DNA from 3 places in the Ferrimonas sp. YFM genome. Region 1 is predicted to be linked to each of the others. Evidence: riboswitches for the same ligand, from Rfam matches in the RefSeq annotation. Region 1 holds a riboswitch; each other region holds the start of a gene.
The links. A riboswitch is a leader RNA that binds a small molecule or an ion and turns the genes downstream of it on or off. The one in region 1 is predicted to bind cyclic di-GMP.
Positions count from the first base shown of each region.

Region 2: linked by a shared signal. The riboswitch ahead of QUE41_RS08540 (hypothetical protein) and the one ahead of QUE41_RS19950 (hypothetical protein) in region 1 are both predicted to bind cyclic di-GMP.
Region 3: linked by a shared signal. The riboswitch ahead of QUE41_RS19320 (hypothetical protein) and the one ahead of QUE41_RS19950 (hypothetical protein) in region 1 are both predicted to bind cyclic di-GMP.

Region 1 is NZ_AP027368.1:4,307,191-4,317,366, reverse strand. Features, by position in the region: gene QUE41_RS19955 (prepilin-type N-terminal cleavage/methylation domain-containing protein) at 1-358, opposite strand, end outside; gene QUE41_RS19950 (hypothetical protein) at 476-3,121, opposite strand; cyclic di-GMP riboswitch class I at 3,201-3,280, opposite strand; gene QUE41_RS19945 (thioredoxin family protein) at 3,474-4,013, opposite strand; gene hemB (porphobilinogen synthase) at 4,176-5,147, opposite strand; gene QUE41_RS19935 (TatD family hydrolase) at 5,301-6,077, opposite strand; gene QUE41_RS19930 (hypothetical protein) at 6,074-6,589, opposite strand; gene tatC (twin-arginine translocase subunit TatC) at 6,661-7,416, opposite strand; gene tatB (Sec-independent protein translocase protein TatB) at 7,419-7,811, opposite strand; gene tatE (twin-arginine translocase subunit TatE) at 7,818-8,042, opposite strand; gene ubiB (ubiquinone biosynthesis regulatory protein kinase UbiB) at 8,108-9,742, opposite strand; gene QUE41_RS19905 (ubiquinone biosynthesis accessory factor UbiJ) at 9,739-10,176, opposite strand, start outside.
Region 2 is NZ_AP027368.1:1,813,952-1,824,127, reverse strand. Features, by position in the region: gene QUE41_RS08560 (glycosyltransferase family 2 protein) at 1-308, shown strand, start outside; gene QUE41_RS08555 (WecB/TagA/CpsF family glycosyltransferase) at 317-2,146, shown strand; gene QUE41_RS08550 (glycosyltransferase) at 2,143-3,342, shown strand; gene QUE41_RS08545 (HAD family hydrolase) at 3,383-4,942, opposite strand; cyclic di-GMP riboswitch class I at 5,342-5,426, shown strand; gene QUE41_RS08540 (hypothetical protein) at 5,833-9,600, shown strand; gene QUE41_RS08535 (M90 family metallopeptidase) at 9,689-10,176, shown strand, end outside.
Region 3 is NZ_AP027368.1:4,175,582-4,185,757, forward strand. Features, by position in the region: gene murE (UDP-N-acetylmuramoyl-L-alanyl-D-glutamate--2,6-diaminopimelate ligase) at 1-1,332, opposite strand, end outside; gene QUE41_RS19300 (penicillin-binding transpeptidase domain-containing protein) at 1,319-3,130, opposite strand; gene ftsL (cell division protein FtsL) at 3,127-3,441, opposite strand; gene rsmH (16S rRNA (cytosine(1402)-N(4))-methyltransferase RsmH) at 3,444-4,394, opposite strand; gene mraZ (division/cell wall cluster transcriptional repressor MraZ) at 4,394-4,852, opposite strand; gene QUE41_RS19320 (hypothetical protein) at 5,221-7,242, opposite strand; cyclic di-GMP riboswitch class I at 7,325-7,405, opposite strand; gene QUE41_RS19325 (ClpXP protease specificity-enhancing factor) at 7,873-8,310, opposite strand; gene sspA (stringent starvation protein SspA) at 8,303-8,932, opposite strand; gene QUE41_RS19335 (cytochrome c1) at 9,025-9,720, opposite strand; gene QUE41_RS19340 (cytochrome b) at 9,720-10,176, opposite strand, start outside.

The DNA of each region.
Region 1 (10,176 bases):
GATCGGTCAGTAAGGTGTCCCAAAGCGAGACGCACCCCTGATCGCCCTGGCCTATCTGCATCGGCTGTCCCATGGGACTGTTTTTGTCGATGCCCAATGGGTAGCCCAGGGGATTCATGTCCAATACGCCGCCCACATAGCCGGGAAGGTTGACGATCTCCTCGCCTGGGCTCTCCAACTGCCATTTGGCATGGGCAAACTCCACCGCCTGCTGCAGGGCGGCTGTCTGGGCCCTGGCGGCATTTGCCTGAGCTTCCGGTGTCAGGTTGAGAAAGCGGGGCAGGGCCACTATGGCCAAAATGCCCAGAAGGATCAGCACCAGCACCAGTTCAATCAGGGTAAATCCGCGTATCTTCATCCTTGAGCCCTTAGGTCAGCACAGATCAGTCCAGAGGGGTAAGGGTAACGGATTTGCAGGAAATTGGTAAGAGTATCAAAGAGAAGGGGCGGCTCAGGCCGCCCCTTGATGCTAGGGTTAACGAATCAGGCTGAACTGGAAACTGTCCAGAGATTCCAGCTCGGCGGTGCCATCCTCGGCGATGGCAAAGCTTCGGGTCAGCACCTGTTCCGTGCCTTCACTGCCAAACCAGTAGAGGTGATGGCGCTGGGGTGAGGCTTCACCATTGGGATCAATGGGGCTCAGCTCCAGGCCGGAGTCGGTCAGGTACCAGACCATCTCAAAGGCCGTCGGCGCATTGGGATCCTCTTCAGGACATTGGGCCTGATCGACCCAGCCAAAACCTTCCTGATCGGTGGGCAGGCCATTGAGGTGCAGATCCAGTACGCAGCTCTCCTGACCCATGGCGGAGAGTCTCAGGTCCAGTGGCGCTGCCAGTCCCTCAAGGGTGAAGGGGCGCACCAGGCTCATGCTGTATTCGCGTACCTGGCCCTCCTCCTCTTCAGACACTTTCATCACGTCGCTGCCCAGACCTTCCGCAGGAAGCTGAATCAGTACCTGATCATCGGAACCAAACAGCATTTGCAACTGATGGTTGGCGTCAACCAGCCATGAACCAAGCAGGATCTCGGTTTCCATGAGGTCGCCCTCCAGCTCCTCCAGCCAGACCTGTACCTGTCCTTCGCGGCTGAAGTGGATCAGCGCCTCAAAGTCGCCGTCCTGAGCCAGATAACGTTTGCCCACCAGGGCGGCCATGGCGGTTTCATCGGCCACCAGATCCGGGGTGGTCGGCTCTTCGCCGGGCTCCACACCGTCATCGGGCTCCTGGCCGTCGTCTGGTTCGAAGCCACACTCCTCGGCATCTTCTACCTCACGCAGCTCCGGAGTCCCCAGATTGGCCAGGAAGGCGTCCATGGCCACCTGGTTGAAGCCCCACTGATCGCTGCGGGTCAGGCCTTCGCCAAGGACAAAGCCGTGACGTACCGCCCCTTCGTATTCGGTCAGAAGAGGCTGCGCCCGGCGACGATGGGTAAAGGAGTGGCCCCACTCAGGCAGGTTCAGCACCAGGCCCATGGGGGTTTTGTTCCAGCTGGCGTCGGCGTTCTCTTTCAGCTCGGGAGCGCCACAGCCGTTGTCATCGCACTCATCGTGCTCTATGACATAGAGTTGTACCTGACCCTGCTCCTGTTCAATGGAGCCCTGAAGGGCAACGGCCAGGCTGGTGTCATCGTCACCACCTATGTAGACCAGTTTGGGCTCTTCGGTGTCGGCGTCATTCATCAGCTCGGCCAGAGTCTGAACCGGACCCGTTGGCAGAACCACCTGGTTGCACCACCGAACCGAGGCGTCACACTCTGCCCGGTAGGGCAGCATGGCGCGGCTCTCCAGCTGCTTGAAGGTCATCTGGAAACCGCTGGCACCCTCAGGGAAGAGGTGGTCGCCACTGAACAGGGATTTCCACTCGTGTTCGCCCTTGGCGTAGCGCTTAAGTTTCAAATCAGACAGATCCAGCTGCTGAGCCCAGACCTGCTGGCGGCCATCCATATCGGAGCTGACGATGACTGAGCCATCCTCCTCCAGGGAGACCACCTCCACCTGGTCGTTCATCTCCGCCCAGGCTTCCCCTTTCCACACCAGCATGTCGCGATCTTCCTCTTCGGTAATCTCGACAAAACCGGCGTCAGGGCCGTCATAACGGAAGCGGTTGAAGGTGATCAGGGATTCCACCTTCTGAATCTGCTGGTAGCCCAGCTCGCGCTCTTTGATGCACTGGTTGGTGCTGGCGTCAAAGAACACCTCGGAGTGGCCATCCAGCTCGAACATGCCCCCTTCAGACTCAAGCAGGGTCAGCAGACTGGCCTCTTCGAGGTCGCCGCGCTCGCGCTTACGCTCGACTCTGTCCTGCACGTCTTCCGGGTCAAGAGGCAGCTCGCCGGCGACTTCGTCGGCGATGGTGTCGGCATCGGGCTCCTGGCCATTGGCTTCCGCCTCATCCACCCGGTTCACCAGACGCTCCAGGTTTTCGGTCAGGGTTTCGGCGATGGCGTCGGCCACTTCATTGTCTTCGGCGTCGCCGCCGGTGCCGCCGTTCTGCTCTACGGCATGTTTCGCCTTGGCGGTCACCCGGGCGACCACCTGGGCCACTCGGTGCAGCCGCTTGTAGCCGTCGCCGTTGGCCTGTTGCTGCTTGCCGACGATGTAGTCCTCGACCAGGCTCAGATCCGAGCCCAGAATGCCCAGGGTTTGTTCCAGGGCCGCTGCCGCGGTTTCCTGATCCACACCGGCCCTGTCCATCTCAGAGGCGAGCAGGGTGGTCAGCGGGCTGACAAACTCCACCACACCGGCCGGTGCCGTCATGGTGTAGCCCTGGGTCAGCACTACGCCCGGGTTGTCTTCATCCTCGGTCTGGCCGGCAATCACCTTCACCAGCATCTGCACCTGGCTGAGATCCAGGGTGGCATCGAGGTTTTCGAAACTGTACTGGCCTCCGGCCTGGGTCAGGGTGCTGGGCTCATCGGCGTCGCATTCGCCGTTGCGGTTGAGATCCAGACATACCTGGGCATTGACCAGATAACCATCGGCGGTCGCGCCTTCAAGGCTTTGGCCTGGCTGGGGTTCGGGTTGAGGTGCCGGGGCGGAGTCAGAGGAGCCGCCGCCACAGGCGGTGAGTTGGGTCAGAGCCGCTGTCAGGGACAGGGCGATAAGGTGGCGCTTGAACTGCATAAATCTACCATCTCCAATGGTTGATCCTATCCAAACGCTGTCTTTGGCTGTGTGGAGTCCTCCCAAAGAGGGACTCACCGCTGGAAACCCCGCTATCTCGCTTGGGCGAGACCGGAAGCTTTGCGTCCCAACCTCACGGTTGGTTTGCCATTGTCAGCGTAACGAAAACTGAACCCAGGACTCGGTTTATCCTTGGGTCGGGACCATTAGAGCATGGTGAAGTGAGGGTGTCAGTGGGTGTACTTGGTACTGAGATGAAGTGATGGGCGCTTGTAAATATTGTCTTTACAAATCAATGTTTTGAAGTGGCGCTAAGAGGCCGAACCAGTTGGGCTGATTCGGCCTGAGGGGATTATTTGAGGATCTCGGCCAGATCCTGCTCCAGGGAGTGCTTGGGAGTCTCGACGATGCGGCCGATCTCCTTGCCATCCTGGATCACCATAAAGGTGGGGATGCGCTTGAACTCATAGGCGGCCGCCAGGTTCTGCGGATCGGATTTCTGGCGATCGACGCCGATGTAGCGCACGGACAGCTTGTCGTTGCCGACCTGCTCCAGCAGTTTGGCGAAGCGTGGGGTCTCGCGATGGCAGTCGGGGCACCAGGTGCCGATGATCACCACGATCTCCGTGGGGGTGTCTACCGCCTTCAGGGCGTCAACCCAGTTGGACTGGGGTGCGTAGCTGTCGAAGTTGTCTCCGTAGCCGGGGATCGCGTCAATAATGTCGGCCATGGCCAGTTCACCGGTCAAAATTACCTCCTGTTTCTCCTCTTGGGTGCAGGTGGCGAAGGGGCCCTTCTGGCCCTCTTCGAAACCACAGCCGGAGTTTGCCATAGCGTAGGGGCTCATCAAAGCCGGGGCCAGCATCATGGCCAGCAAAGTTGTCTTTTTCATGGTGCTCTCATTCTCTCTATCCTGCTGACCAGTCTGACTCAGAATTGTCGACTTTGTTCTTCCAGAATTGTGGAAACGTGACCGGGATCGGTCAAAACCGAACAGGGGCGGGCAATGAAAAGGGGAGCCGAAGCTCCCCTTGTGTCGTTCAGGCGCGGAACCTTACTTCTCGTTCAGCCACTGGGCCACACGCTTGGCGAAGTAGGTCAGCACGCCATCGGCGCCGGCACGCTTGAAGCACAGCAGGGACTCCATGACGATCTTACGCTCGTCCAGCCAGCCGTTCTGGATGGCGGCCATGTGCATGGCGTACTCGCCGCTGACTTGATAGGCGAAGGTGGGCACCTGCAGTTCGCTTTTCACCCGGCGCACGATGTCCAGGTAGGGCATGCCAGGCTTCACCATCACCATGTCGGCACCCTCTTCGATGTCCATGGCCACCTCTTGCAGGGCCTCATCGGAGTTGGCGGGATCCATCTGGTAGGTGTGCTTGTTGCCACCTTTGAGGTTGCCGGCGGAGCCGACCGCGTCGCGGAAGGGGCCGTAGTAGCTGGAGGAGTACTTGGCGGAGTAGGCCAGAATCTGGGTGTTGACGTGACCCGCCTCTTCCAGGGCGTCACGGATGGCGCCGATGCGGCCATCCATCATGTCGGAGGGGGCCACTACGTCGGCGCCGGCTTCGGCGTGAGACAGGGCCTGCTTCACCAGCACCTCGGTGGTGATGTCATTGAGGATGTAACCCTCGTCGTCGATGATGCCGTCCTGACCGTGGGTGGTGAAAGGATCCAGGGCCACATCGGTGATCACCCCCAGCTCGGGGAATTCGCGCTTGAGGGCACGGACCGCTTTCTGGGCCAGGCCTTCAGGGTTGTAGGCCTCTTCGGCACCCAGGGACTTCTTCTCCTGAGGGGTGACCGGGAACAGGGCTACGGCCGGAATACCCAGCTCCACCAGCTCGCGGGCCTCTTCGATCAGCAGATCGATGGAGAGACGCTCGACGCCGGGCATGGAGTCGACCAGTTCCTTACGGGCATTGCCCTCCAGAACGAACACCGGATAGATCAGATCGTTGACGCTCAGCTGGCTCTCGGCCATCAGGCGACGGGAGAAGTCATGGCGACGCATCCGACGCATACGGCGGCGGGAAAAAGGTCCGGTTACAACGGTCACTTGCAGCTCCTTATGAATGAGGGGTTATCGCCAAAGACCGATCACAGTGTGACGGAGGTCAGGCCGATAGAACGGCGTCAATATTAGCAAACTCTACTCCTTAAGGCAGGAGCTTAATCACACTTGAAACAGGCGCTTGGCATTCTGTAGACAGTGTTGGGACAGCGTATCCACACTTTGGTTGCGCAGCTCGGCCACTTTATTGGCGATGTGTGGCAGCCATCTCGGTTCGTTGCGCCGGGTCTTAGGTTTGGGGCGGATGTCCCTGGGGATCAGATAGGGGGCATCGGTCTCCAGCAGCAGGCGGTCATCGGGGATCTGCGGTACCAGCCGGGCCAGCTCTGCCCCCCGGCGCTCGTCACAGACCCAGCCGGTGATGCCGATATAGAGGTCCAGTTCCAGGGCCTGATGCAGTTCCTGTTCGCTGCCGGTGAAGCAGTGCAGCACCCCGCCGCTGAGGTTGCCTCGCACCTCTGACACCATGGCGGTGAACTCCTCGCCGGCATCCCGGCAGTGCATCAGCGCCGGTTTGCCCAGGTCGCAGGCCAGCCTCAGCTGGGCCTCGAAGGCGCGGCGCTGATCCGGCCTGGGGGAGAAGTCCCGGTTGAAATCCAGGCCGCACTCACCCACGGCCACCACCCTGGGGTGACGGCACAGGGCTTCGATCTGTGCTGGACTGCTGGCATCGAAGCCACTGGCGTAGTGGGGATGGATGCCGGCGGTAATGAAGACGCCGGGATGCTGCTCCGCCAGGGGCTGCAGCTGCCGCGCCTCCTCCAGATCGCTGGCCAGGCCGATAAGGGTATCGACTCCGGCTTCCTGGGCGCGGGCCAGCACCAGCTCAAGGTCCTCCCTGAACTGGCTGGAGGTCAGATTGACCGCAATGTCGATCATTGCACGCGCTTCACCCGGGCGCTCTTGCTGCTGCCCTCCTGGGTCAGCATAAAGGAGCCAAGGGAGGCCTTCTCGATGGTGACCGGCTTGTCCTTCTTGAAGCGGAATCGCTTGGAGTCGATCTGCTTCCACACCTGGCCATTGTCCAGGGTGATGATGAACTTACCGTAGGGATCCTGCTTCAGCTTGCTAACACTGGCCTTAATCGCTTCCGGCTCTTCGGGACGCTTGTCGCTCAGGCCAAAGCGTTCATTGGCGGCTTCGGGCGCCTTAGCCTGAGGGGGAAGGGCTTTCTTGGACTGGGCGAGCGCTTTCATGGGCTTACCCAACTTGTCGAAGCACACCAACCGGTCCAGTTTGTCTTTCTCACTGGCGCAGTTCACCACCGCCTCGGCGGCCTTGTCGTAACAGGCCAGGCGCTGGATCTGATCTTTGATTGAGTGGCAGGCCGCGTCGGCGGCAGAGACAGCTGCCGGGGCAAGCAGCAGGGAGAAAACGGCGGTCTTAAGCATAACAGTTCCTTGATTAAACCTGATGCCAAGCGCATTGATGGGCAATGCGCTTAGTGACCGCCGTGACTGGGCTACTCTTCGGTGGGCTCCTCTTGTACCTCTTCCTCTTCGTCGTCCTTAGGCTGGTAAAGACGGGAGAAGAACAGGCCACCCTCAAACAGCAACAGCATGGGCAGAGCCAGCATGGTCTGAGAGATGATGTCCGGCGGCGTTAACAGCATACCAACAACGAAGGCGCCGACAACAATGTAGGGGCGATTTTTCTTGAGATCGTCCGGGGTGGTCATGCCGGTCCACACCATCAGGATCACCGCCACCGGAATTTCGAAGGCGAGGCCGAAGGCGAAGAACAGCTTGAGGACGAAGCTCAGGTAGCTGTTGATGTCCGTGGCCACCTGTACCCCTTCCGGAGCAACGCTGGTGAAGAAGCCAAACACCACGGGGAACACGATAAAGTAGGCAAATGCGATGCCGGCGTAGAACAGGAGGGAGCTGCTGATCAGCAGAGGGAAGACCAGCTTCTTCTCATGCTTGTACAGACCCGGGGCGATAAAGGCCCACACCTGATACAACACATAGGGCATGGCGATGAACAGCGCCACAAACATGGTCAGCTTGAACGGGGCGAAGAAGGGGGAGGCCACGTCCGTTGCGATCATGGAGGCGTTCTCCGGCATCACCTCCAACAGGGGCAGCGACAGGAAGTTGTAGATGTCGTTGGCCCAGTAGGCGAGGCTGGCGAACACGAGCAGGACGCCGCCTATTGCGTGCAACAGGCGGTTTCTCAGCTCGAGCAGATGACTGATTAGGGGTTGCTGCTCGGACATACTTACTCTGCGGTTTTACCCGGTTCAGCGGCTTTCTTTTCGCTGATCTCGGGTTGTGGCGAGACAGTGGGGGTGGATGCGTCGGGCTTGCCTTCGTCCGTCTGGTAGGGGCGGTTCACCGATTGTGCGGCGGAACGAAGCTCCTCGATAGACTGTTTCAGGCCGGGATCCAGAGACTCGAGTCCTTTGGACTCGGCCTTCTTCAGATCCGACTGCAGCTGCTCGATCTTCAGCTCCTGTTCGAGCTCATCCTTCACCGAGTTGGCCATGCGCTTGATGGTGCTGACCCAGCGGCTGATGCTGCGCACCGCCACTGGCAGACGTTCGGGCCCCAGAACCACCAAGCCCAGAACGGCAATCAGGACCAGTTCAAACAGGCCGATACCGTCGATCATAGTGGTTTAGGCCTGTTCTTTGTTTTTCTGCTCGGCAGTGGTGGTGTCCTCTGCTTTGCTCTCTTCGATCGCTTTCTTTTCTGCGCCCTTGTCTTCGTCGCCCATGGCTTTCTTGAAGCCCTTTACAGCGCCGCCCAGATCAGAGCCCATGCCGCGCAGCTTCTTGGTACCGAACAGCAGTACCACGATGAGTGCGATGATAAGAAGTTGCCAAATGCTGATGCCGCCCATGTTGTCTCCGGGGTATTTAACAGGTCAATAAACGATGTTCAATGTAACAAGTATCGGCGACATTTTCACTGGTTGTTAAGTCGCCACCCTTTGGCCCAGCAGGCCAGCCCGGTCAGGGCGAGGGTTATAGAAGGCCAGATTGTACTGAATTTCCCTATCAATAGTGTGCCCGAGATCAACAAAACCGAGCCAATAATGAGGAAGTAGTGACTATTGTGAATTGTTCGACGCTGATTTATGTAGCGCTCCATCACACCTTGCGGATGTCGCAATAGCGCCTTGCTCAACTGTAAATTGTCGTGGATGAGATCCGGCATCTCCGGAAGCTTCTCCAACCAGAAGGGCAAAGCCTCTTTTACCCGCTTCATCTGTGCCGAGGGACCCAGCTGTTCCGCCATCCACTGTTCGAGGAAGGGTTTGGCTGTCTGCCACAGGTCCAGTTGAGGGTAGAGCTGACGTCCCAGCCCTTCGATGTAGAGCAGGGTCTTCTCCAGCAGCACCAGTTGCGGCTGTACCTCCATCTCGAACTCTCGGGCACAGCGGAACAGCTCCACCAGCAGGTGGCCGAAGCTGATCTGCGACAGGGGCTTGTTCTCCAGGGGCTCGAGCACCTTGCGCAACGCCTTCTCAAACTCCACCGGGTTGGTGTCGGCGCTGATCCAGCCCGAGTCGATATAGACCTGGGACAGACGTGAGTAGTCCTGGTTGAAGAAGGCCAGGAACACATCCGCCAGGTAGCGTTTGTCGTTCTCGGTGAGGCTGCCGACGATGCCGCAGTCGATGCCGATGTACATGGGGTCGTCCGGATGCTCCCGGCTGACGAAGATGTTGCCCGGGTGCATGTCGGCGTGGAAGAAGTTGTCCCGGAACACCTGGGTGAAGAACACCTCCACGCCGCGCTCCGCCAGCAGCTTCATGTTGGTGCCCTGAGCCTTGAGGGCCTCGATGTCGGTCACCGGGATGCCGTGGATTCGCTCCATCACCAGCAGTTTACGCCGGCACAGCTCAGGGTAGACCCGGGGAATGTAGAGGGCGGGGGAACCGGCAAAGTTGTCCCGCAGTCGGCGGGCGTTGCTGGCTTCCTGCACCAGGTCCAGTTCGGCCAGGATGGTCTTACGATAATCTTCGACCACTTCGATGGCGCGCAAGGGTTTGCCTTTGCGGGTGTTGTGCACCAGCCGGGCGCCAGTTTCCATCAGCGCCAGGTCCGCCAGGATCACCGCCTCGATGTCCGGGCGCACCACCTTGAGGATCACCTCTTCGCCGGTGCTGCGCAGGGTGGCCGTGTGTACCTGAGCCACCGAGGCCGAGGCCAGAGGAGTAATGTCGAAATCATCGAACAGGGTGTCGATGCTGTGGCCCAGGGCGGACTCGATCTCCGATTTGGCCAGCTCACCGTCGAAGGGAGGCACCTGATCCTGCAGCTGGGCCAGGGCATCGGCGAACAGGTCCGGCAGCAGATCCCGTCGGGTGGAGAGCATCTGACCGAACTTGATGAATACCGGTCCCAGACTCTGCAGGGCCAGGCGCACCCGCACCGAGGGGTGGGCATCCAGGGACTTGCGGCCGACCCAGAACAGGCTGGCGTCCATCAGCTTCAGGGGCAGGGGGCGACGCTGCTCCGGCAGCAGTTCGATCAGGCGGTACTGGCGAAAGGTGCGGGCAACCTGATAGGCCCGCTTGATGGCGCCCCAGCTCATGAGCGGGACTCCAGTGCCGCCAGCCTGGCGGCCAGGGCCTGGGTGCGCCGCTCCAGCTCATCCACCTGACGGCAGAAACCGGCAACCTCATCGGCGGCCGGGGAGACCCGTCGCTCCTCCACCAGGTAGTCTCCCAGGTGGGCCTGGGTGGCGCCGATGTGCTTCTTGCCCATGGCGAACAGGCTCTGTCCCAGGTTGTGTACCCGGTAGGCCATGCCGTCACCCAGTACCTTGCTCAGAGGCTCGGTGATGTCCGGTTCGATGCCGGTCAGTACCTGGGCCAGCTTACCCACCAGCTGCATGTCGCCGCTGATCTCCAGTTTGTTCTGCTGCACCAGCTCCGACAGGGGGGCGCCCTGCTGGATGTCGGCCAGCACCGACAGGCTGACGCTCAGGGTGGCCTGAGGCTCGCCGCCGTAACGGCTGTAGACCTG
Region 2 (10,176 bases), 2.2 Mb from region 1:
TCAGTTGCCGGGAAGCCCTGGTGTCGGAAACCGTCGAAGAGAACCGGCTCAATAAGGACTACCTGATGAGGAAGGCGACCCGCATCGGTGAAACCTACGCGGTGATCTTCTTCTCCGCCCTGCCCCTGCCCGCCCGCGTCTGGCACTGCAGCCGGGCCGCGGCGCAGGCCGGTGTTGCAGGCGCCCTGGCCCTGGCCTGCGGCCCCTTGAGCAGCAAACGCAGTTTTCGTTACCTGATGAAGATGCGCGCCAACTGGGGCAAGGTGCGATTCTTCTTTAACACCCCTCCGGTCCAGATCTACAAGTAGGAGCCAGGATGCGCATACTCCACGTCGTCCGCCAGTTCGCCCCCGCCATTGGCGGCCTGGAGAACTTCGTCAAATGTCTGGTCACCGAACAGCGCCGCCAGGGGCTGGACGCCCGGGTGCTGACGTTAGACCGGGTGTTTCATCAACAGGATGAACCCCTGCCGGACCAGGAACTGGTGGAGGGGATTCCGGTCATCCGCATCCCCTACCGGGGCAGTTACAAGTACCCCTTTGCCCCCTCTGTGTTGAAACATCTGCCAAGCTTCGACCTGATTCACGTGCACGGCGTCGATTTCTTTGCCGATTATCTGGCTCTGACTCGCCGGCGCCACAAGAAACCGATGTTTCTCTCCACGCACGGCGGCTTCTTCCACACCAACTACGCCCGGGCCTTTAAGCAAGCGTACTTTCATACGGTCACCAAGCGTACCCTGACCGCCTACAGCCGGGTGTTTGCCTGCAGCATCAACGATGCCGAGCTGTTTCAGCCTCTGACCCAGGACCGACTGGAACTGGTGGAAAACGGTGTGGAGATTGGCAAATTTGCCGACCTGGGCAGCCATGATCTGCGCCCCCAGCTGTTGTGCCTGGGACGCTTTTCCGACAACAAGCGCATCGACAAACTGCTGTTTGCCATGGAGCAGATGCGCAAACTCCAGCCCCAGGCCAGGCTGCGAATTGTCGGACGAGACTGGGACAACAACCTTGAGCGCCTCAGTCAGTTGATCACCCAGCTGTCTCTGGAGCACAACGTGACCATAGAAACGGATCTTACCGATGAACAGATCCGCCGACACGTCTGCGATTCCAGCTTTATCGTCAGCGCCTCGGAGTATGAGGGATTCGGCCTCACCCTGGTGGAGGGTATGTCTGCGGGCCTCATTCCCCTGGCCTCCCCCATTCCCAGCTTTCGCCGCATCATAGACAGAGCCCAGGTGGGACGGGTGGTGGACTTTGACGATCCCGGCGAAGCGGCGATGGCTATCCACCGCTATATGGAGGAGTGCCGGGAGGACTACACCAGCCGGCGCACCCAGGCGATTCAGGCTGCGGAGCGCTACGCCTGGCCTGGCGTCACCCGCCAGTTTATTCGTGCCTACCGAGAGGAGCTCGAATCACCCAGAGTCATTCAGGGGGTGCAGATGGATGCCCGCTGCGGCGAAGAGGTGATTCAGTTGCTGGATAACGCCGTCGAACACCACGCCCCGCTGAAGATGGCCTACGCCAATGCCCACACCATCAACCTGGCACGGCGGGATCCCGAGTATCAATCCCTGTTGAACCGTTTTCTGGTGGTCAACGATGGCGTGGGCGTGGAGATCGCCAGTCGCTGGAAGTATGGTCGCGGCTTCAATGAGAACCTCAACGGCACCGACTTCACCCCCAGGTACCTGGCCCAGAGTCGCCATCAACTGAAGGTCTTCCTCCTCGGTGCCGATGAGGCCAGTGTGTCGCGCTGTTTCTCCATCTGGCGTGACCGCTATCCCCAGCACCACTGGGTGGGCTATCACCATGGCTTTGCACCTGAAGAGGCCCAGCCCGGGATTTGTGACACCATAAGGCGCAGTGAGGCCGACCTGGTGATCGTGGCCATGGGCAACCCCAGGCAGGAGCGCTGGATAGAACAATACCTCCCCCAGACGGGCGCGTCCCTGGCCATCGGCGTGGGGGCTCTGTTCGACTTTACCGCCGGCAAGGTCCACCGGGCGCCGAACTGGATCCGTACCCTCAGAGCCGAATGGGTCTACCGTTTACTGCAGGAGCCCGGACGCATGTGGCGCCGCTATCTGCTGGGCAACCTGAGCTTCCTGTTTAACGCCTGGGGGGATCAGTCATGACTGGCACACCCGCCCCCCAAGGGGGTGATCGACGCAAGAGAGTGCTTCATCTGGCGGTGGAGTACCCCTCCCTGAACCGGGACACCAACACACCGGCGGTCAGGCACTTCATTCGCGCCAACCCACAGGTGGACTATCGGGTCTTCGCCCTGAGACGCACCGCCAACCCCTTCGCCGTCAACGCCCTTGAAGGAGACGACCAGGGAGACCCACATGTCACCTCAATGAAGTACTGGGGGTTGCCCTACGGCCTGTTGCTGTTCTTCAGCATGACCCTGCTTGCCTGGCGCATCCGCCGCATCTTGCGCCAGGAGGGGCTCAGCTACGACCTGGTCCATGCCCACAAATTTGCCTTCGAAGGGATCGCGGGCTGGTGGCTGGCGCGCTGGCTAAACATCCCCCTGGCGCTGTCGGTAAGGGGAGAAGCAGAGGCCAAGATACTGAAGTATAAGCCTCACTATGACCTGTTTTTCAAACGCCAGCTGAAAGACGCCTCGCGAATCTACTATGTGTCCGCCTGGTTCAAACCCCTGCTCAACGCCAGGTTTGACCTTCCACCGGAGAAGCAAAAACTCCTGCCCAACTTCGTCGCCGAGCGCCACTGGAACACCACCCCGGATTTTCAGGCCAACAGGCTGGCCTCCATCATGGATCTCAACGTGCTCAAGAAGAAGGGGCTGGCCCGCCTGGTTAGAGTGGTGGCCCGACTGGCACCCCGTTATCCCGACCTGGTACTGGAGATCATCGGAGGCGGGACCGAACAAGCCTTCAACGAGGCCAAGCAGATGATCGAAGCCGCTGGCATGGAAGACAGGGTGATCCTCAAGGGGGAGATGGACAACATCAGTCTGCTGTCTGCCCTGCCTCAGTATGGCGGCATGGTGCTGCCCAGCGTCGATGAAACTTTTGGTATGGTGTACGTCGAAGCCCTGCTCAGTGGCGTTCCCATACTGCACTCCGAAGAGACCGGCATAGATGGCTTTCTTGACGATGTGCCCGCCCGGGTGGTCGCCGACCCCTACAGCGATGACTCGGTGGCCGATGCGATGGAGCAGCTGCTGCTAAACCAGCGGGATTACCGTGACTGGCTGCTGGCCCATCAGGAGTTGTTGGCCGAGAAGTTCAGCAGGAAGCAGCACATTGATGGCTACAATCGCGACTTTCAGCTGCTGCCATTGACCAAACTGCCAACCTGACCCAAGTTGCCCAGAGAGCACCACTTGCCCGGGCTCACTATCAGGCTCGCTCGTCCTCCTTGATGCCGGACGATAGCACCCCAGACGCTTCCCTGCCTGCAGGTTTAAGAGGCGCCATCGCCTGTCGGAACCCCCACACATCCTTGGCCGCCCTGGCGACAACATAGAGCAGAATGACCAGGGTGTGCCACTGGGACAACTGCGCCCAGGTCACCGCACCGGCAGCCCAGCAGATCGCCAGCACCAAAAACAGCATCAACCCATTGAACAGGTGCAGCGGCATCCCTTTACGTTCACCGCCAAACCGGTAGGTGACATAGGGAATCCACTTGGACAGGCCGTGGGTAAAGCAGAAGAGTGCCCCAACCAGGGAGGAGCTGAACACGACGAAATACCCCGCCGTCCTGGCCAGTTGCAGCAACAGCATCGGCACCGAACGCCCCCTCTCCCTGATCCGGTTGAACCAATAGAAGGTGGCTCTGACCCCCAAAAGCAACACCATGAAGCTGGCCCAGACGGCGAGCGCAGCTTCCATACCTTGCAGACCCGACACCTGAGGTACCCAGCTTAACTCTTTCGCCAGCCAGGCAGCGGGAAGTGCCAGAATCATGGCACTCATCCAGGCAAACCAGGGGCGAAAGGCACTGCCCAGCCTCAGAAACGCCTCACTGACCTTGGGCTTGGCCTCATACAGCAAACCCAATCTGTCGTTTTCCGCATAGCCAATCTCGTAGGCACTGAAATAGGAGAGCAGAAACAGGAACAGACTGGCACAGGCGAGCAGCGGCTCAGGACTGGATAAACCAAACACCAACACCATGGTCAGGTAGTCATGACCGATGACCGCCCGGGTAAAGTAACTTTCGGTGGGGCGCTTCACCTTCTTGGTGTAAACAAAAGGCAGCATGGGGTCGATACCCGCCCTCACCGGCCTGCTATCGGGCCAGCGACACAGAAGGCCCCTGGTGCTGGCTTCGAGAAGATCCCTGTCCAGCATGCTGTCAGTGACACTCCAGGCCCCCTCAAACGCCTCCTCACCCAGAGACTGTCTGACCCACTGCGCCTTGCCCTGTTGACGAAAATAGACGGCGTTGTGCAGGGTTGAACTCACCAGCAAGGGCCAGGGAACCTTCGCGGCATCCAGCAGGGGTTTGAGTATAAAGTCAAAGCCATAACTCACCAGATAGATGGGCCCCTTGTGGCGCTGCAGCGGCGCCATCAGTTTGTGATTGAGATATTCGGGCCCCAACTGCCTGACTCGGCTGGCCCACATTTTTCTGGACCAGGGAAACAACATGAGCAACGCCTTGACCCGATACAGATCCCGGTAGTGACGGTGCTCGGCGCCGCTGAACCAGCGCCAGGGTTGCAGCAAATCCATCAATTGCAGAAACAGAGCCACCAACAAAGAGGGCTGCACCGAGGCAATGAACTGCTCGGTAGAGTTACTGAGCCACAGGGTATCGTCGACATCAATAAAAAGCGGCGTCCCTTCCGGACAGGCCCTCAAACTGTCGACAAGCTCGTCAGGCGGCACCAGAAAGGGAACCGTTTCGCTCTTTTGCTCACCATCGTTGACTAGCACCTTTGTCTCGCCCACGAAGTCAACTCCCTGTTTCTTTTAACAGCTCTAAGTTTAGGCAGGGTGTGCGGGTCCCTCCACCTTGCGGAGAAAATCGCTCGTCCGGCACGGCCTTCGTTCACAGAGGGCTCACATTTGGGACTCACTCCACACACAAGCGCCACCTAAAATAAATTTTCCCTACTGACAAAGAACCTTTTGCGCATAGTAAATAACAAAATTTTTACCACTCATGGAAGTGTCTGTTTTAAGGTCATATAAACATCACTTTGCGCCATTTTTAACCCAATAATCCAAACATTAGGTTGTTTTCCGATCATCGATTAGGCATTCTACCTTCGCCTTCGGGCATACGCGCCGTTTGCAACCCATAAGGAATGTTACATCCATGTTGCGCCCGGCAGTTGTAACCACGACAGCAGACAAAGGCAAACTCAGCGAAAGCTGAGGACGCAATATCTCCGGTCTAAAGACTTCGGTCCATGATAGCGGGATTACCTCATGTCGATGGTGTACTGTGGACACACAACTCCTTATAAAAATGGAGGTTGTGTCTTGTAGTCGCAGTCCCTCACTGACGTCGCCATTTTGTCTGCCCAGCTAAATTGAGGCTTGTCATTATGGCTCGGCAGTTTTTTTGGGGGAGACCACTTGGACAAGGTGGTGCGCTATCGCATGCCCTTGTTTTTGTTTTCTTTCTATCTATTTTTTTTCCTACGACCGTAAACGCTTCCAACGCCGTTCATTTTAATGGCAATGACGCGTATTCCCAGATTGATGCCTGGCAACCCAGCGGCCCCTACAAGGTTGTCGCCTGGCTGGCCGAACTACACCCAACGTCCAGTAACAGGACGATTCTTCTGAGTTCCTCCTCAACCACCGATTTCCTGTCATTTACCCACAGCAGCGTGCAGGGTAAGTGGGGCAGCGACTATCCAGGCGTTTGGAACAAGCTGGACTTTGCCACTTCTCGCTACCTGGAGATCCAGGTGGACTACGGCAAGCTGACCGCGTCTGACGGCAGCACCACCAGAAGCGTGCGCAATAAGAGCATCCAGCCTGACGCCGTCGCGTTTGACTGGCTTTATCGCCGCGGTTACAGCGATTTTTCCCAAGGTGCGATTCAGGGCCTGGCCCTGATCGATCTTGGCAATGCTGCCAACTCCCGAGCCTACGCCTTTCAACAAGGCAAAGGCCTGGTCGAGGTAGGCGGCAGCGCGTCTTTTGATCCTCTGGTGAACATTGGCACAAGCGACTGGCGCACCGGCCCTCACACCATCAGCAATCCCGCCCCTGACCATTTTGACGATGGCCAATGGAATGCCGCATTTGGCAACGGCGGTGTTGACCCCGTGGAGCCAACCGATCCCGTTGAGCCCACTGATCCCGTGGAGCCAACCGATCCCGTTGAGCCCACTGATCCCGTGGAGCCGACCGATCCTGTTGAGCCCACCGACCCTGTAGAGCCCGCTCCTTCCGGCGAGTCTGCCGCTGCCCGCTTTAACGGTGACAACGCCTACGGTGAGATCGCCACCTGGCAGCCCACCGGTAAGTTCCGTGTCATCGCCTACCTGAGCGAACTGGACCCCGTTGCCGACCAGCGCACCGTCCTGATCAGTGACTCCAAGTCCAAGGAGTTCATCGGCCTGAACCACGGCAGTGTTCAGGGGCAGTGGAACGGCCAGTATCCCGGTATCTGGAACAAATTCAGCTTCAACGCCACCAAGTACCTGGATCTGACCGTCGATTTCGGCAAACTGACCGCCACCGACGGCCAGGTGACACACAGCATCAGCAACAGCGCCATCGATCCCACCAGCGTCAGCTACAACTGGCTGATGCGTCGTGGCAGCAAAGACTTCTCCCTGGCTGGCGTTCAGGCGATCATCCTGATGGACCTGGTCAACCCGCAAAACTCCCGTGCCTATGGCTTTGAGAATGGCCAGGGTCTGGCAGAGGTTGGCGGCAGCAGTGGGGTAAACACCCTCGCCGGCGTACAGACCGGTGACTACTCCGTGGGTACTCACCAGGTAACCAACCCCGACACCAGTGTGTTCAGCGACGCCGAGTGGCAAGCCGTATTCGGTGGTTCTGACACCACTGATCCGGTAGAACCTACGGATCCCGTTGAGCCGACCGACCCGGTTGAACCCACTGATCCGGTTGAACCGACTGATCCGGTTGAGCCCACCGACCCCGTTGAGCCCACGCCTCCTGCAACCACAGGTCAGGCGGTACGCTTCGACGGCGTCAACAACTTCGGTGAGATCGCTTCCTGGCAGCCCAAGGGTAAATTCCGGGTTGTGGCCTGGCTGACCGAGCTGGACAGCGACAGCGGCGCCCGCACCTACCTGCTGAGCAACTCCGGCACTTCAGAGTTCATCGGCTTCACCCACAAAGATGTGCAGGTGAAGTACGGCAGTGACTTCCCCGGAATCTGGGGCAAGTTTGACTTCGCCGGTCAGCGCTACATCGATGTGACCATCGACTACGGTAAGCTGACCGCCAGCGACGGTGTCACCACCGCCTCTGCCAGCAGCACGGCTTTTGATCCAACCGCGGTCTCCTTCGACTGGCTCTACCGCCGCAACGGCACCTACTCCAAGGGTGCTCTGCAGGCCATCAGCCTGATCGATTACGCCGATCCCGCCAATTCTCGCACCTACGCCTTCGATGCCGAGCAAGGCATGGTGGAGCTGGGCGGCAACAACGGTACTGTGCACAACACCAGCAGCTCTGATTACTTCCAGGGCAACCTGACTGTATCCAATCCTGAGCCCACTCACTTTGACCAGACTCAGTGGGATGCGCTCTACCCTGCCGGTGACAGCAACGAGCTTACGGAACCGACTGAGCCAACGGATCCTACCGATCCGACTGACCCAACCGAACCAACGGACCCGACCGAGCCGACGGATCCAACCGAGCCGACGGATCCCACCGAACCGACGGATCCCACCGATCCTCCGGTGACCAACCCAGATGCTGACCTGCTGTTGCCTGCCGACGCCAAGGCAGTGCAGTTCAACGGCAACGGTGCCTACCTGGACCTGCAAACCTGGCAGCCTGGCGGTGAGTACCGAGTGGTTGGCTGGCTGGATCAGCTGGACAGCAACGCCGCGGCTCTGACCTATCTGGTGAGTGGCAATGGCAACTACCTGGCCTTCAGCCACGACAGTGTGGAAGCCAAGTTTGGCAGCTCCACCGTGCGCATCGAGGGTCAGTTCGCCTTCGACCAGACCCGTTACGTGGAGATCAACGTCAAGTCCGGACGTTTGACCGCCTCCGACGGCCAAACCACGGTCTCCACCAACAACGGTGCGGTGTCCACCAACGCCACTTACGATGCCGCTTTCCGTAACGGCAGCAACTACAGCACCGGTGCCCTGCAGGCTCTGGCTCTGATTGACTACAGCAACGACGACAACGTTCGCGGCTACACCTTCAACGCCAGTCAGGGCGTGATCGAAACCAAGAGCAACAGCACCGACGCCAGCTATCTGTCCGGTGTCGGCTCCGGCGACTTCCTGACCATCAGCCAGAACGTGGTTGCTCCCCGTCCTCTGCTGGCCACACAGGCAGAGTGGGACGCTCAGTTCAACAAGGTGTATGGCAATGGCCGTCCCCTGCTGAACACCACCAATGGTAACGATCAGAAGAAGTTTGCCTGGGAAGGCCACTACTGGCTGCGTTCCTACCTGACCATGGCCAAGACCTTCAACGACGACAAGTACCTGGACTACGCCGTTGAACTGATTGACCACATGTTCAACTACACCGACGAGAAGCGCGTTGCCCGTGGCGAGCTGAACCTGGGTAGCCAGCCCTACGACCTGGCTCCCAAGTACTTCCTCAACAACCCTGGCAAACCTGCTCCAGGATGGCGTCGCCCCTACAACGGCTGGCGTATTGAGGTACTGAGTGATGGCCAGATCCTGAATGCCATCACCCGGGTTGCGGACTACATCAAGTCTGAGAACAAGACCCAGTACACCGCCAAGGCGGACCAGTACCTGGCGGAAGCGGCGCGGATCATCCGCAGCCACGACTCCTCCTACAGCACCACCAAAAACAGTGCGATTCAGGGGTCCTACTTCTACGTTAACTACAAAAACAGTGACTATGGCGACTCTGGGCTGTTCTCCAACCCCATGCCCTACAACCACGACATGACCATGGGCATCGCCATGATCTACGTGAACAAGTGGCTGGATGGCGGCGAGCCAGTGATGGAGCAGCGGGTCCGGGAGATCCACGGCTTCTTCAAAGACCATATGCGCTACAACAGTGATGGCACCTGCACCTGGGATTACGCCTTCAACAGCAGCGGTGACAACAAGCTGGAAGACGTAAACCACGCCCACCTGGACGTAGGCTTCATGGTGACCGCCTACAACGAAGGCTATGCCTCCGATGACAGCGACCTGAAGTGTCTGACCAAGACCCTGACCGACAAGGTGTTCATGGCGCCTGGCATGCTGCATTACGACGTCGCCGGCGGCGGCATCAGCAAGCGTTGGGACCAGATCGCCACCGGTTACGACTGGTCTGAGCTGGCCCCTTGGGACGCCCGTGTTACCGAGATCAACAAGCACGTGCTGCGTCAGTATGGTCAGGTCACCTGGTACCGCCCCTACCTGGCCTGGGCCCAGATGCTGCACTGGCAGAACAAGTAATCCCCCACACGCAAAGGCGGCCTTCGGGTCGCCTTTTTTTAATGTCATTTTCCCAACCATTCCCTTCCCTGGCTTCTGCAGCTAAGCTATGGCCATGTTTGACTTTTTCTCCAACTGGCGGCGGCAGAGACTGCTGGCTCGATTCGACCCTGAGCGCCGGGCCCGCTGGCAGCAGAACCTGGATGCCCTGGCCATTCTCCATGGTCTCACCGCAGGCGAGCAGACCCGCCTGATGGAGCTGGGCTGGTGCTTTCTTCACGACAAACGCTTTACCCCGGTGATGGGGGCCAAGCTCACCGATGATCACTGCATCGACATCGCCCTGATGGCCGCCCTGCCCGTGCTCAATCTGGGGCTGGAGGCCTATGGAGTGTTCCATGAGCTGCTGATCTATCCTGAGGAGTTTGTCAGCGATCGCCACTACCTGGACGACAACGGCGTCGAACATCAGAGCGTGGAGGAGCTGTCGGGCGAGGCGTGGGAACAGGGGCCGGTGATCCTGTCCCTGTCAGAGCTGGGCTACAGCAGGCAGTGGAGCGGGTTTAACCTGGTGATCCACGAACTGGCCCACAAGCT
Region 3 (10,176 bases), 130 kb from region 1:
CGCCAGGGCCACCGCCCGGGCTCGATCGGTCTCGACGCGGCAGGGAATACGTCCGGTCAGTCCCTGACGCATCTGGCCGATGATGTGATCCACCGATTCGGTGCGGGGGTTGTCGGCGGTGAGCACCAGCTCGTCGGCCACCGCTTCCGCTTCCATGGCCATCAGCGGACGCTTGCCAGCGTCGCGGTCGCCGCCGCAACCAAAGACGCACCAGAGGCGGCCACGACAGTGACGCCTCAACGCCTTGAGCGCCTGGCCCAGGGCATCCGGTGTGTGGGCATAGTCGACCACCACCGCCACCTTACCGGTCGCGGTGAACGCTTCCATCCGGCCCAGGGCCGGCTTCAGCAGACCGGCCGCCTCAATCAGCGGCTTAAGCGGCACACCGCGCACCAACAGCGCCCCCAGTGCCGCCAGCAGGTTGGCCAGGTTAAAGGCACCGATCAGCGGCGAGTTCAGCTCGAAGCTGCCCCAACTGGAGTCCAGCTGCGCCTTTACCCCACCTGGGTGGTAGTCGGCAGACTGCACCGAGAGGAACTGTCCCCGGCAGGTGGCCCCATCCAGGCTGTAGCCCACCGAAGGCTTGTCTGCGGGCCAGCGCCGGTGCCACTGGGCCCCATACTGGTCATCCAGGTTGAACACTCCGGCGCCCAGCTGAGGCAGGTCAAACAGCCGGGCCTTGGCCTCGGCATAGCCGTTCATGTCGCCGTGATAGTCCAGGTGATCCCGGCTGAGGTTGGTGAACACCCCCACCGCAAAGGGCAGACCGTCCACCCGGTGCTGACTCAATCCATGGCTGCTCACCTCCAGGGCGATGGCCCGGGCCCCTTGCCCGGCCTGCTCCGCCAATGAGCGGGCCACGGTAATGGCGTCGGAGGTGGTGTTGGCTGAGGGCTCCAGGGCCCCCCACAGGCCGTTGCCCACGGTGCCCATCACCCCGGCCTTCTCCCCCATCAGGTGGTGGAGCTGAGCCAGCAGCTGGGTCACCGTGGTCTTGCCATTGGTGCCGGTCACCCCATAGAGCACGGGCTTTGCCGCCTGTGGATAGGCGCGCAGGGCGATGCCACTGAGCTGGCTGGCCAGCTTGGGCAGGCCGATGCGCAGCACTGGCTGGGTGGCGAGGACGCCGGCGCGCTCCGCCTCCTCCAGCACCGCCACGGCCCCCTTGGCCACGGCGGCGTCGATGTATTTGCGGCCATCCACCAGATGGCCGGGTATGGCCACAAAGCAGTCACCGGGGACCACCTTGCGGCTGTCCAGGGTCAGACCCTGAACCTCTGTCTGTGTGTCGAGCGTCATCCAGGGCGCCAACAGATCATCAAGAGCGATCATTTGCGCCTCCTCGGCGGGCCACCAGATTACCGGCCCGCTCCTTATCACTTACGGGTGCCACGTTGAGCATCTGCAGGGCACCGGACATCACCTTGGCAAACACCGGGGCCGCCACCGTCCCCCCGTAGTAATCCTCCCCCTTGGGGTCGTTGATCACCACGGAGATCGCCAGCCTGGGCCGCTCGGCAGGCGCCAATCCGGCAAAGAAGGTGACGAAGTCATCGCCATAGCCACCGGCAATGGCCTTGCGGGAGGTGCCGGTCTTACCGGCCACGGTATAGCCATCGATGTGGGCCCGCTTGGCGGTGCCTTCCGGGCCGGTAATGCCGGAGAGCATGGACACCACCTCTTCGGCGGCCCACTCGGGAATCACCTGCTCCGCCGGCGGCATCTGGTCCGGCTTCACCTTAAGGATCGATACCGGGTTCTTGCGGCCACCATTGCCGAGGATGGCGTACATCCTGGCCACCTGCAGGGGGGTGGCACTCAGGCCATAGCCGAAGGAGAGGGTGGCCCGTTCAAAGTCGGACCAACGATGGCGGCGGGAGAGCACGCCGGTGGACTCGCCGGGCAGGTTGATCCCCGAATACTCGCCGATGCCGAATCCGGCATAGCTGTCCAACAGGGTCTCGATGTCCATCCGCAGGGCCAGGTTGGAGGTGCCCATGTTGGAGGACTTGAGCAGCACATGGGCGATGTCCAGTTTGCCGAAGTTACGGGTATCCCGCACCATGCTGCCGCCGATGCGGCGGTAGCCCGGACTGGTGTTGATCACCTCGGCGGGCTCGGTCACTCCCTCGGCCAGGGCCGTAGCCACCACCAGGGGTTTCACCGTGGAGCCGGGCTCGAAGGTGTCGGTCACCGCCCGGTTGCGCATGGCAAAACTCTGCATCCCCGCCCTCTGGTTGGGGTTGTAGCTCGGGGTGTTGACCATGGCCAACACCTCGCTGGTGGCCACATCCAGAATGACGATGGAGCCGGAGCTGGCCATATGGTATTCGGTGGCCTTCTTCAGCTCCTCATAAGCCAGAGACTGCAAGCGCATGTCGATGCTGAGCTTGAGATCATTGGGGTTCTCCCCCTCCTCAATCACCGACAGGTTCTCCACCACCTTACCGTCCCGGGACTTGCGCACCCGGCGCTTGCTGGCCGAGCCGGTGAGCCAGTCGTCGTACTGGCGTTCCAGCCCCTCCAGGCCCTTGTCGTCGATGTTGGTGATCCCCACCAGCTGGGCGGTGATCTCTCCCGCCGGATAGTAGCGGCGAGACTCCGGTTTGAGGCCGATGCCGGCGATCTTCAGCTCCCGCACGTAACGGGCCAGGGCCGGGGTCACCTGACGTTTGAGATAGACGAAGCGACGTTTGGGGTTGGCCTTGAGGCGGGCCGCCAGCGTGTCGGCGTCTTCCCCCACCACCTCGGCCAGGGCCTGCCAGCGGCGGCTATCGGCGAAACTGTTCTTCTGGTTGAGCACCTTGGGGTCGGCCCAGATCGCCTCGGCGGGCACACTGACCGCCAGCATCTCGCCGTTGCGGTCGGTGACCAGGCCGCGCTGGACCTCCCGGGTCTGGGTTCGCAGGGAGCGCATGTCCCCTTCGTAGATCAGCCGGTCCGGCGAGATCACCTGGATGTAGGCGGCCCGGCCAACGATGGCCAGGAATACGGCGCACAGGGCAAACACCACGAAGCGGTAGCGGTACTGGAACAGGGTGGGATGCAGGTTCTGCTTGGCCCCGGACTTGGCCGGTGCCTTGGCACTGCGTCGCTTCAATGGGCGCTTCTTGCGCGTTGCTGGTTTCATGGCAGCCTCACCACAACCTCTTGTCCCGGAGCGGGACGTCCCATACCCAACTGCTTCTCCGCCATCCGCCCTACCCGGCTGTGCTCGGTCAGGGTCTGCTCCTCGAGGAGCAGGTGGCGCCACTCAATATCCAGCTCATCCCTGTGTTGCAACTGCTGGTTCAATGCGTTGGTCATCGCCCGGGCTTCATAGGCGGTCCATACCACGGCCAGGGCACTGCCCAGGACGAACACGCCCAGAAGCAGTACCGGCCACTGGCGGCGCAGATCCGCCAGGATGGCGGAACCGAGACCGGCATCGCCCAGGATCATCTTCAGCCCAGCCTTTCCGCCACCCGCAGAACCGAGCTGCGGGAACGGGTATTGTCATCCACTTCCAGATCGCTTGGCTTGAGTGCCTTGCCGACGGTCTTCATGGTGCGGGTCTGGTTGATCTGGTCCTCGGTCAGAGGCAGACCGGGAGGCAGGGGCTCACCCTGGCTCTGCCGGCGCATAAAGCGTTTCACCATGCGGTCTTCCAGTGAGTGGAAGCTGATCACCGACAGCCGGCCTTCGGGCGCCAGCGCCAGCAGGGAACCGGCCAGGGCCCGCTCAATCTCCTCGAGCTCGCTGTTGATGTAGATGCGAATCGCCTGGAAGGTGCGGGTGGCCGGATGCTTGCCCTTCTCCAGCTTGTGTTTCGGAGTGATGGACTCGATCAGCCCCGCCAGGTCCCGGGTGCGGGTCAGGGGCTTGCCCTCCTCCAGATGGGCCTTGATGGCGCGGGAGATGGGACCGGCGTACTTGTCCTCACCGAAGGTGCGAATCACCCAGGCGATGTCCTTGGCATCCGCCCGCTCCAGCCACTGAGCCGCGGTCTCGCCCTGGCTGTTGTCCATGCGCATATCCAGCGGACCGTCCCGCAGGAAGCTGAAGCCGCGCTCGGCGTCATCCAGCTGAGGAGAAGACACCCCCAGATCCAGCAGGACGCCATCCACCTTGCCTTCGAGTCCGCGCTCTTTCAGGTAGTCTGCCAGGCCGGAGAAGGGACCGTGAATGATGCGGAACCTGGAATCGGTCCGCTCCAGCTCCTCGGCCACCGCCACCGCCTGAGGGTCGCGGTCGATGCCGTACAGGCGACCATCGGGCCCCAGGCGAGACAAGATCTCCCGGCTGTGACCACCACGGCCGAAGGTACCGTCGACATAGATGCCGTCCGGTTTGATGTTCAATCCATCCACCGCCTCTTTGAGCAGCACGGTGACATGACTAAAAGTTTCCGCCATCAGAGGGCAAATTCCTGTAAACGTTGATTATCGATAAAGGCTTCCGCTTCCACTGCGGCATGGGAGGCTTCAATCTGGTTCTGCCAGTTCTCTTCCGACCAGATCTCAAACTTGTTCAGTTGGCCCACCAGCATCAGCTGCTTCTCCAGAGAGGCGAATTGACGCAGGGGAGGCGGTATCAGTACCCTTCCCATGCGGTCTATCTCCACGTCGCTGGCATAACCGAGCAGCAACCGTTTTACGGCCCGCTCACTGGGCTGGGTATCCGACAGGCGCGCCAGTTTCTGCTCCACTTCGCTCCAGGCTTGGAGGGGGTACAGCAACAGGCAGGGGGAGTGAATGTCTACGGTAACCACCAAGGGACCGGCGTCTTCCGCACACAACAACGGCCGGTATCGCTTTGGTATGGCGATCCGGCCTTTGGCATCAAGTGCGATGCTGCTGGCGCCTCTGAACACTGGCTACTCCATCCCTGTTAAATTTCAGTCGGACAAGGTTTTCCCACAAATAACCACTTTTTCCCACAAGCTACCAAGTTTATGGACACAAAGCGAGGATTGTCAAGGAAGCCAGATGAAGGCTAAAGCCTGTATTTTCGGGGCTTTACGCTTAGTTTTTAGAGAGTTATCCGGGAATTAATCGCAGGTGGGAATGATGGATAAATCCCACTTGGCAGGAAAGAGTCACGGGGCCCGACCAGGGACCCCGTGATGTATATCGGCTTTGTGCCGGTCAGTCTGATGACCCCTAGCAGGCGAGCCCCCCCGAACAGCCTTGCGGTCGAGTCCAGTTCACTCATCGGAGCTGGCCTGCGGGTCATCCCCTGTTACTGGGCCTGAGCCTGCCAGTAGAGGGAGTTGGCCGCCCCCAGATAGGCACGATACCAGCTCAGATCTCCGTAGTGGCGCAGGATGTGGTCGGCCACCAGACCCACGCGGGGATCCCATCCCTGCAGCTCAATCCAGTCGTAGCCGATGGCCATCTGGTCCCAGGTGGAGCTGACTCCGGTGCCATCCACGCCGAAGCTGGCCATGGCCGGTGCCAGGAATACGCGCTCGACCAGGGCATTGGCCATACAGGTCAGAGGCTCATCGTTATCCAGCAGGCCCTCCTGGCGGGCCACCACCATGAAGCCAACATCCAGGTGGGCATGGTTGAAGTCCTCCATCTTGCCGCCACCGTTGGCCAGGAACTGGTAGTCCCAGTTACACAGGTTGTCGCTCTCCATCCTCAGGTTGTCCATGTAGAAACCGAGGATCTCCCTGGCTTTCTGACCCAGGTCGCTGTTGCCCTGTCCCCACTTGTCCAGGTAGATCATCGCCGTACCCAGAGTCATGTCGTGGTTGAACGGCAGCGGGTTGGAGAACAGACCACCGTCGCCATAGTCCTCGTTCTTGTAGTTCACATAGAAGTAGGACCCCTGAATGGCACCGTTCTTGGTGGTGCTGAACGAGCTGTCGTGGGCACGCACGATTCGCTCGGCCCGGCCGATGTAGTAATCCGCCCGCTCCATGTACTGGGTGAGGTTCTCACTCTTGATGTGATCCACCAGCCGCAGGATGCTGTTGAGGATCATACCGTCGGTCAGCGCCTCATTTCGCCAGGCACCGTTATAGGGACGACGCCAGCCAGGTACCGGCAGACCCGGGGTATTCAGGTACAGCTTGGGTGCCAGTCCCTCATAGGGCTCGTTATGGATATTCAACTCACCACGCTCTACCCGCTTCTCATCGGTGTAGTTGAACATGTGGTCAGCCAGCTCCACGGCATAATCCAGGTACTTGGTGTCACCATAGGTCTCAGCCATACGCACATAGGCACGCATCCAGTAATGACCCTGCCAGGCAAACTTCTTCTCGTCATTGCCATTGGTGGTCCCGATCAGCGGACGCTGGTTTGGATAGCTCTTGTCAAACTCAGCATCCCAGTCCGCCTGACTGGCCACATGGGGCACAGGCGCCGACACGTTGGAGGTGATCGCCTGCCAGTCGCCACTGCCCAGTCCGTGCAACAGGTGAGTGCCCTCGGCGCCGTCGCCGGAGGCCACCACACCCTGGTCCTGATCGAAGGTCAGGGTGCGGGTCTTCTCCGCGTTGTCCAGATCCACCAGTGCCAGGGCCTGAAGTCCCCCTGAGGAGTAGCTGTCGTTCAGACGGTAGATCCAGCGGTAGGTGGCGGCATCCGCGTCCACCGCACCGTCGTTGATGCTGGCCTGGCTCTCGCCATCGGACGCGCTGAGCTTACCGTTATCCACGGTGATCTCCACATAGCGGGTACGGTTGAACTCGAACGGACCGGTGAGCGACACGGTGTTGCCGTTCCAGCGACCTTCGACGCTGTTGTGACTGAAGGAGAGGTAGTCTCCGTCGTCAGCGGACACCAGTACGGTGCTGGCTCCCGGGTCACTGTTCACGTCGTCCAGCCAGGCCACCAAACGGAACTCGCCGTCGGCTTGCCAGTCGGCAATCTCGCCATAGGCATTCTGACCGTTGAAGTAGACTGCGTCCCCCTGCAGCACCGGGGCCACCTCTGGGTCCGGTTCAGGCTCAGGATCCGGGTCCGGCTCGGGATCCGGGTCCGGCTCAGGATCCGGCTCTGGCTCAGGATCCGGGTCCGGCTCGGGATCCGGGTCGGGCTCAGGATCCGGGTCCGGCTCTGGGTCTGGATCCGGGTCCGGCTCAGGATCCGGGTCAGGAATCACCGGCGGTGGCTCAGGGTCCGGATTTGGATTGCTGCTGTCCCCACCTGAACCGCCACAGGCGCTCAGGGTAAAAGTAAGAAGTGCTGCCCCAAACAAGCTCTTCAACGGTACGATGCCGTTGTTAATCTGTTCTTGTTGCCGATTCAAGTCTGATTTCTCCAACTGTCGGCAGATAAGAGACGTGCGCAGGCAGGGACTTCAACCCGGGAAGGAAGACCATTGCCAGACATGAGGTAGTCCCGCTGTCTTGCCACTGACGGTAAGACCGGTGACTTTGCGCCTCCCACCAGGGGAGTTGCCTTTATCTGCTGTCTGATTATTGAGTGTTGAACAGGCGCGGCCCCCAGGGGATGCGCCGACATAACTGGGGAACAGAATACTGATCGACCACTTTCTGGACAAACCACTCAAAATGGCCAAGTTGACTTGAAAAGAGGCCCATTCCTGAGTGATTTATGACCTTGTTTAACGACACTTTAGTATCGTGTTAACCAAGGACTTCATCAAGAAATTGCCGAAGAATCAGGGTAAGTCTCTGGGATGCGGTATCTTTCTTCCACCGACTCTGGCGAGAACATGGAAGTCGTCGCTTGCTGGAAAACTTTAGCCCACGAAGTCCATTTTGCGATCCAGATCACACAAATGAGATCGGTTACAATTCGTCCAACTTGAAGCACGGAGTTATCCCGAAGCTTTGCTCCAGATTACCGAACAAAGTTCAGGGAACTTTCCAGAAAAAGCGCAAAAAAAAAACGCGGCCATCGCCGCGTTTCTTGTCTATTTGATCACCCTTAAGCTGGGGCGTCCCTTTGCCGGGGCCTCCGGCTTGGGTTCTGCCTCTGTGGGCGATGGCTCAGGCAGGGGAGCGTCATCCCCTTCGAGCACCTGCTCGTACGCCTCTTCCGGCGGGAACAGAGTCCCAGCGCCGTTCTCACGGGCATAGATCGCCTCGATGGCGTACAGGGGCACAACCAGCGCCTGTGGCTGTCCGCCAAATCGGGCGTTAAACCTGACTTCGTCGATACCCAGCTGCAGATTGCCCACAGCATGGGGCGCCACATTCAATACGATCTGACCATCATTCACATACTGACGGGGCACGACTACACCGGGAAGATCCGCATTGACCGCCAGGTGGGGGGTCAGACCGTTGTCCACCAGCCAGTCATACATCGCCCGCAACAGGTAGGGGCGTTGAGGGCTCAGCTCAGACACCGATGCGCAGCTCACGCTCGGCTTCGGTCAGGGAAGCCTTGAAGGACTCACGCTCAAACACGCGGGTCATGTAGGCTTTCACCTCGTTGCTGCCGCGACCGCTCACTTCGATACCCAGCTGAGGCAAACGCCAGAACAGGGCCGCCAGGTAACAGTCGACCAGGGTGAACTCCTCACTCATGAAGTAGGGAGTCTCGGCAAACACGGGCGCCAGACCCAGGATGCTTTCGGTCAGCTCTTTACGGGCCGCTTCCGCGCGGTCACCACGCATGATGCGCTCGGCCAGGGCATACCAATCTTTCTGGATGCGGTACATCATCAGACGGCTCTGGCCACGGGATACAGGGTATACCGGCATAAGCGGTGGATGAGGGAAACGCTCGTCCAGGTACTCCATGATGATGCGGGAGTTATACAGTACAAGCTCGCGGTCCAGCAGGGTCGGTACGCTGTTGTAGGGGTTCAACTCCACCAGCTCATCCGGCAGATGGTTGGGGTCAACCTGAATCACCTCGACACCCACGCCCTTCTCAGCCAACACGATGCGCACTTGGTGGCTGTACAGATCACTAGCACCGGAAAACAGTGCCATTACAGAGCGCTTATTGGCAGCAACAGCCATCGAATCCTCCAAACTCTTTCAGAAACGGTAAAACAGTTGGGGGCGAGACCGCCCCCAACTGCGCAAGAGGTAGATTGTAACCTTATTGGCGTTTAGTGTACATCTCGCCAGTATTCCTTCTTCAACAGGTAAGCGATGATAAAGAAGATAAACAGGAAACCCAGTACCCATTTGCCGAGACGTTCACGCTCCAGCTTCACCGGCTCACCGGTGTAGGCCAGGAAGTTGGTGATGTCACGAACATACTGATCGTACTCCTCGGCAGTCAGAGAACCGCCGGTCGCCACTATGGTGCCATCTTCCTGCAGCACCGGAGTGCCTTGCAGCCCCTCCAGCACATGAGGCATGCCCACGGCAGGGAACACCAGGTTGTTGACGCCGAATGGACGGCTCTCATCCACATAGAAGGTCTTCAGATAGGAGTAGATCCAGTCCGGGCTCTTCAGACGGGCTTCCAGAGTCAGATCCGGTGGCGCCGCACCAAACCACTGGGCACCGTCATCAGTGCTCAGGGCCGTGGTGATCTGCTCACCCACCTTGGCATCGGTGTGAATCAGGGCGCTGACCTCATCTTCGGTCATCTCCAGATCGTCGGCGATGCGCTGATAGCGCTGGTACTGCAGGCTGTGACAGCCGGCGCAGTTGTCCATAAACGCCTGGGCGCCACGCTTGAGAGAGTCCTTATCGGTCAGGTCGATGTTGGCGCTGACCACGTGTTCATTGTTGCCACCGGCGGCGTATGCCAGGGCCGGCAGGCAAGCGATCAATACTGCGAATACCTTTTTCATTAGCCTGTCACCCTCTCTGGAACCGGTTTGCACTTTTCGTTCTTGCTGTAGACAAACAGCAATACGAAGAAGCCGAAGTAGCCCAGGGTACAGACTCGGGCCAGCAGGGTCAGGGCAGGAGTGGCCTGAACTGCGCCCAGGTAACCCAGGATGATGAAACACACCACGAATTGGGCCAGGTTCAGCTTGTGCAGACCGCTGCGGTAGCGGATGGACTTCACCTTGCAGCGATCCAGCCAGGGCAGTACGAAGAGGACGCCGATGGCCGCACCCATGCCGACCACACCCAGCAACTTGTCTGGAATGGCACGCAGGATGGCGTAGAAGGGGGTGAAGTACCACACCGGAGCGATGTGCTCAGGGGTCTTCAGCGGGTTGGCCGCTTCGAAGTTAGGACGTTCCAGGAAGTAGCCGCCGCCTTCAGGCATGAAGAACAGCACGTAGCAGAACAGAATC